DNA from 2 places in the Allobosea sp. P5_A5 genome. Region 2 is predicted to be linked to the other one. Evidence: predicted binding sites of a transcription regulator. Region 2 holds the regulator's gene; the other holds the start of a gene.
The links. Region 2 encodes HrcA, which represses chaperone genes, less so after heat shock. Its sites were predicted from a motif close to GTTAGCACTCNCNNNNNGNGAGTGCTAAC; they were not measured.

Region 1 (3,405 bases), on a different contig from region 2:
GGGGTTCGGGCTCGCCGGGATGCTAGTGATGGTGTGGCCGCGCTTGCAGGGCCATGTCGGCGGTGCGGGGCTCGGCGTCGCAGCAGCGCTGTTCTCGGCGGTGAGTTACGCGTTCAACCTCATCCTGCTGAGGCGGATCGCGACGCGCGAACACCCGACGGTCATCGTCGCCTTCCAGGCGATCGGGCCGGCGCTTTGTCTCGCCCTTCCCGCGCTTCAGGAGTTCGAACCGATGGGCTGGCGCGATCTCGCCGCCTATGCGGGCGCGGGCGTGCTCGGCGTGTCCGGGCACCTGCTCCTGACCTCGGCCTATGCAAGGGCGCCGGCCTCGAAGCTCGCGGCGATCGATTATACCGCGCTGATCTGGGCCAGCCTGCTCGGCTTCGTCTTCTTCGCGGAAGTGCCGCTCTACACGACGCTGGCCGGCGCCGTGCTGATCGTCGCCGGCGCGGTCGCGGTCAGCCGGCGCTAGCGGCAGCCGGCTTCGGTCGAAACACCAGGCAGGTCTCGGTGCCGTGCGCCAGAAGCCGGCCGCTTTCGTCGTGGAGGCTGCCTTCGGTGGTGATGACGGAACCGCCGCGATGGATGATGCGGCCCTCGCAACGCACCGTCCCGCTGTCCGGCATCACCGGGCGAACATAGTTCAGCTTCATCTCCAGCGTGGTGTAGCCCTCGCCAGCCTTCAGCGTTGAATGCGCGGCGCAGGCCATGGCGGAATCGAGGATGGTCGCCGTCCAGCCGCCATGCACCGTGCCAAGCGGATTGAAGAAGCGCGCCGAGGGGCGGCCCGTGAAGACGACGCGGCCCTCCTCGGCCTCCACAAAATCGATGTCGGAGGCGTCAGCGAAAGGCGGCGCCGGGTGGGTTCCATCGAGCATGCCGCGCAGGAAGGCCAGGCCATCGCCGGCGATCAATGTCTTGCGCGAGACCAGTCCGAACACGCGTTCCATGACCCTCTCCCTCTACCGTGTAACTGCACGATAACGGCCAGGTGCAGCACGCGTCAATCGATGGCAGCGACCGGCTGAATCCTCAGCCGTCGCCGCGTGCGGCCCGGCGCAGCGCCTTCAGCCCATCGCGGGTCTCGCGCCAGCGGGCTTCGCCGATGCCGCCCTCGATCTTCTCCTGAGCGGCGCGCCAATGCGGGATCGCGGCCTCGATCGCCGCCCTGCCCTTCTCGGTCACCGCATAGACTGCCGCCCGCCCACGGCAATCCACCGGCTCGACCATGCCGTCAGCCGCCAGGAGCTGGAGGTTGCGGGTCAGCGATGTCCGCTCCAGCGCGAAGCGCTCGGCCAGCGCGGTGATCGACCTCCACTGGCCGGTGCTCAGCGCCGAAAGCAGCACGAACTGGGTGATCTTCAGCCCGCTCGGGCGCATCGCCTCGTCATAGGCCCGCGTCACGGCACGTGCCGTCATGCGCACATGCAGCGCGACGCAGCTGCGTGCGATGTCGTCGAGACGCGGATCGGGCACGGGTGTCGTCATGTCGCCATCTTAGCGTGGTCTGGGGGTGCTCGCAGCCCTGAAGCGAAAGCGAGAGCGTCGCAGGCGCATTCACTTTGTTGGCCGGCGCTTTCTTGACTCTCGGCAGCCTGTGTCCTATCTCCGCGACATCGTTAGCACTCCCCTAGGGTGACTGCTAACAGATCGGCGATGCCTTCGTGGCACCCGTACTAATTGATACTCGAGAGGAAGACTGAACCATGAACTTCCGTCCCCTGCACGACCGCGTCGTGGTCCGCCGCCTGGAAGGCGAAGAGAAGACCAAGGGTGGCATCATCATCCCGGATACCGCCAAGGAAAAGCCCCAAGAGGGCGAGATCGTCGCCGTCGGCCCCGGCGCCCGTGACGATGCCGGCAAGCTCAACGCGCTCGACGTCAAGGCTGGCGACCGCGTCCTGTTCGGCAAATGGTCGGGCACCGAGGTCAAGATCGATGGCCAGGATCTCCTGATCATGAAGGAATCCGACATCATGGGCATCGTCGGCTAATCGCCACGGCTCGGCACCATCCCGATTTCAATTGATAAGGAGTGGCTTTCATGGCTGCTAAAGACGTCAAATTCTCCACCGATGCGCGCGACAAGATGCTGCGCGGCGTCGACATTCTCGCCAATGCCGTCAAGGTTACGCTGGGTCCCAAGGGCCGCAATGTCGTGATCGACAAGTCGTTCGGCGCTCCCCGCATCACCAAGGACGGCGTCACCGTCGCCAAGGAGATCGAGCTCGCCGACAAGTTCGAGAACATGGGCGCCCAGATGGTTCGCGAAGTCGCGTCCCGTCAGAACGACCATGCCGGCGACGGCACCACCACCGCCACCGTGCTGGCCCAGGCGATCGTTCGTGAAGGCGCCAAGTCGGTTGCCGCCGGCATGAACCCGATGGATCTGAAGCGCGGCATCGACCTGGCCGTCGAGGCCATCGTCGCCGACCTCAAGAAGAACTCCAAGAAGGTGACTTCGAACGAGGAAGTCGCGCAGGTCGGCACCATCTCGGCTAACGGCGACAAGTCGGTCGGCGAGATGATCGCCACCGCCATGCAGAAGGTCGGCAACGAGGGTGTCATCACCGTCGAGGAAGCCAAGACCGCCGAGACCGAACTCGACGTCGTCGAAGGCATGCAGTTCGACCGTGGCTACCTCTCGCCCTACTTCATCACCAATTCGGAGAAGATGGTCGTCGAGCTGGAAGACCCCTACATCCTGATCTTCGAGAAGAAGCTGTCCTCGCTCCAGGCGATGCTGCCGATCCTCGAGGCCGTGGTGCAGACCGGCAAGCCGCTGCTCATCATCGCCGAGGACGTCGAAGGCGAGGCTCTGGCCACGCTCGTCGTCAACAAGCTCCGTGGCGGCCTCAAGGTCGCGGCCGTCAAGGCTCCGGGCTTCGGTGATCGCCGCAAGGCGATGCTCGAGGACATCTCGATCCTGACCAAGGGCCAGATGATCTCGGAAGACCTCGGCATCAAGCTCGAGACCGTGACGCTCGACATGCTCGGCCGCGCCAAGAAGGTGCGCATCGAGAAGGAGAACACCACGATCATCGACGGTGCCGGCGAGAAGTCCGACATCGAAGGCCGCGTCTCGCAGATCAAGGCGCAGATCGAGGAGACCACCTCGGACTACGACCGTGAGAAGCTCCAGGAGCGTCTGGCCAAGCTCGCCGGCGGCGTCGCGGTCATCCGCGTCGGCGGCGCGACCGAGGTCGAGGTCAAGGAAAAGAAGGACCGTGTCGACGATGCGCTGAACGCGACTCGCGCCGCTGTCGAGGAAGGCATCCTGCCGGGCGGCGGCGTCGCCCTGCTTCGCGCGCTCTCCTCGGTCGGCGCCATCGCCACCGCGAATGCCGACCAGAAGACGGGCGTCGAGATCGTCCGCAAGGCGATCATGGCACCGGCCCGCCAGAT
Region 2 (3,405 bases):
CCGCCGATTACGAGCGCTATTGGCGGGAACTCATCGCGGCGGTCGCGGCGGGGCAGGTCGTCTTGCTGGTCGCCCGCATCGAGGCGGACGTCGTCGGCACGGCGCAGCTTCACCTGATCGGAAAGCCGAACCAGCCGCATCGAGCCGAGATCGCCAAGGTGCTGGTGCATTCCCGGGTACGTCGGCAGGGCATTGGCGAGGCGCTGATGCAGCGAGCCGAGGAGATCGCGCGCAAAAACGGCCGCGACCTGCTGGTGCTCGACACCGACGAGAACGGCGCCGCGCGCCGGCTCTACAACCGTCTCGGCTGGACCGAACTCGGCACCATCCCGCGCTACGCGCTGATGCCGGACGGCGCCGAATGCGGCTCGACGTTTTTCTTCAAGAATCTGGCGTGAGCGGGCGTCATGCTCGGGCTTGACCCGAGCATCTCTCACAGAGGGAGGTTCCGGTGTCTCATCCTCGAAGAGATTCCCGGGTCGCCGCTATGCGGCGCCCGAGAATGACGCCGAATGGCCGCGTGAAAGAAGCTCAGTCTTCCTTGGCTTCACTGCCTTCGCTGCGCAGATAAGGCTCAACCGGCCCCTTGAGCGTGATTGTCATCGGCTTGCCGAAGCGGTCCTTGGCGGTGCCGGCCGCGACCTTCACCCAGCCTTCGGAGACGCAATATTCCTCGACATTGTTCTTCTCGACGCCCTTGAAGCGGATGCCGACATCCCGCGCCAGCACCGCTTCATTATAGAAGGGGCTGTCCGGGTTGACGGAGAGACGGTCGGGAAGCTGGTCGGACATGGGTCTGGCCTGAATGCGAAGAGAAACCTGCCGCTCGATAGCGGTTTCCGCCCGCAAAGCCAACTCATCGACTTAAGCGCCCGCCCGCCTGCTCGATCAGGCGTCCCACCGCGCTTTGCCCGCGCGCTTTGGCATGGCCAAGCGGGGTAACGCCGTCCCTGTCGGCAAGGTTCGGGTCGGCGCCGGCGGCGAGCACCAGCGTCGCGACCTCCTGATGGCGCGGCCCGCCATCGCCTAGGATCACGATTTCCAGCAGGCAGGTCCAGCCGAGGTCGTTGACGTGGTTCAGCTCGATCCCGCTGGTGAGCAATAGTTTCACCGTCTCGACATGGGCGCGCTCGCAGGCCGGGATCAGCGCATTGCCGCCATAGCGGTTGCGCAAGGCCAGATCCGGCTTCAGCGGCAGCATCGCGGCGACGATTTCGGTCCGGCCGGAAGCACCGGCCAGCAGCCAGGGCGTGTCGCGGTTGGCGGCCTGCGTGTTGGGGCTGGCGCCAGCCGCGAGCAGCGCCTTCGCCATCGCGACATGGTTCCCGGCCACCGCCAGCAGCAGTGCGGTGCGGCCTTGGCCATCGCGCGCCTCGAGATCGACGCCGGAGGCGATCAGCCGTTCGATCTCGGCGGAGCGACCCGCTTCGGCCGCGGCAGTCAGGGCCGGCGCGCTGTTGGCGGCATTTGCTGTCATCAAGAAGGCTCCGAGCGCGATGGCGGCGAGCCTCACCGCCCGCCATCCAGCATGCGCCCGACGACCTTGGCCGTGTAGTCCACCATCGGCACGATGCGGGCATAGTTCAGCCGTGTCGGCCCGATAATGCCGACCACACCGACAATGCGCTGCTCGGCGTCGCGGAAGGGCGCGGCCACCATCGAGGAGCCCGACATCGAGAACAGCTTGTTCTCAGAGCCGATGAAAATTCGCACCCCGTCGCCCTCCTCGGCCCGCGTCAGCAGGTCGATCATGTCGGTCTGCGTTTCCAGATCGCCGAAGAGCAGGCGGATGCGTTCGAGATCCTCCTGCGCCCGGAGATCCTCCAGCAAATTGGCCTGCCCGCGCACGATCAGATGGCGATCATTGCCGGGGCCCGATTGTGTCGCGATGCCGCTTTCGACGAGCTTCGCCGTCAGCGTGTCGAGCTCGCGCTCCATCACCGCGCGCTGCATCCCGATCTCGCCGCGCAACTCGCCCAGGGTCTTGCCGAGCGCGCGGGCATTCAGGAAGTTCGCCGCCTCCGTCAGGGCCGAGGCCGGCAGGCCCAGCGGCAAGGCGAGCAGACGGTTCTCGACCGTTCCGTCCTCCGAGACCAGCACGACCAGCGCGCGCGCGGGGTCGAGCCGGACGAATTCGATGTGCTTCAAGCGGGGGTCGGCCTTGGTCGTCACCACGACGCCAGCCCCGCGCGAGAGGCCCGACAGCATCGCGGAAGCCTCGGTCAGCGTCTGGTCGAGGCTTCGCTGGCCGGCCGCGGCCTTGATCTGCACCTCGATGCGCTTGCGCTCCTCGGAGGTCAGGTTGCCGACCTCCATCATCGCATCGACGAAGAAGCGCAGTCCCCGCTCGGTGGGCAGACGCCCGGCCGAGGTGTGCGGCGCGTAGATCAGCCCGGCCAGTTCGAGGTCTGTCATGACGTTGCGCACCGTCGCCGGCGACAGCGCCATCGGCAGCAGCCGCGCGATGTTGCGCGAGCCGACGGGTTCGCCGGTCGTCATATAGCCGTCGATGATCTGCCGAAAGATCTCGCGCGAGCGCAGATCGGTTTCGATCAGGCTGCTGGCGGGGTCCGGGCGGGTGGTCTGCGCGCTCATCGGCCTTTTACGGGCTCATCCTCGTTGACGGACCTATTGTCGTCATGCCGCGCGGGCAATCAAGGGGCATGGCGCCTGCACGCCTTGCCCCGCCGGGTGGGAGCGCCTAAAAGCCGCGTCTTCTCATAAAGATCGGGACCTCTTCATGCGACCCTCCAAACGCGCCGCCGACGAGATGCGCAAGGTCACGCTCGAACGTGGCGTCGTGCGCTATGCCGAGGGCTCGTGCATGGTGACGTTCGGCGAGACCAAGGTGCTTTGTGCCGCGACCGTCGAGGAAAAGGGTCCGCCCTGGCTGCGCGGCACCGGCAAGGGCTGGGTCACCGCTGAGTATTCGATGCTGCCGCGCGCCACCCATGAGCGCACGCGCCGCGAGGTCACCTCCGGCAAGCCTTCGGGCCGGACGCAGGAAATCCAGCGCCTGATCGGCCGTTCCCTGCGCGCTGTGGTCGATCTCACCGCGATCGGCGAGCGCCAGATCGTCGTCGATTGCGACGTGATCCAGGCCGATGGCGGCACCCGCACCGCCTCGATCACCGGCGCCTGGGTCGCGCTGCACGACGCGCTGAAATGGATGGAAGGCCGCAATCTGCTGAAGGGGACCAACCCGCTGAAGGACCATGTCGCGGCGATCTCCTGCGGCATCGTCGCTGGCAATCCGGTGCTCGACCTCGATTATGTCGAGGATTCCGGCGCCCAGACCGACGCCAACTTCGTCATCACCGGCTCGGGTGGCCTCGTCGAGGTGCAGGGCACGGCCGAGGGCGCGCCGTTCTCCGAGGAGGAGCTGATGGCCTTGCTCAAGCTCGC

Region 1: groES (co-chaperone GroES) is a predicted target of HrcA. The motif match lies at 1,619-1,647, and genes of this name have one in related genera.

What each region holds. Positions count from the first base shown of each region.
Region 1 covers NZ_JBFUKY010000003.1:416,785-420,189, reverse strand. The annotation lists gene AC1DR6_RS08845 (DMT family transporter) at 1-472, shown strand, start outside; gene AC1DR6_RS08840 (PaaI family thioesterase) at 459-950, opposite strand; gene AC1DR6_RS08835 (MarR family winged helix-turn-helix transcriptional regulator) at 1,033-1,488, opposite strand; gene groES (co-chaperone GroES) at 1,707-1,994, shown strand; gene groL (chaperonin GroEL) at 2,045-3,405, shown strand, end outside.
Region 2 covers NZ_JBFUKY010000008.1:64,913-68,317, reverse strand. The annotation lists gene AC1DR6_RS16240 (N-acetyltransferase family protein) at 1-398, shown strand, start outside; gene AC1DR6_RS16235 (DUF3297 family protein) at 532-792, opposite strand; gene AC1DR6_RS16230 (ankyrin repeat domain-containing protein) at 857-1,477, opposite strand; gene hrcA (heat-inducible transcriptional repressor HrcA) at 1,510-2,595, opposite strand; gene rph (ribonuclease PH) at 2,741-3,405, shown strand, end outside.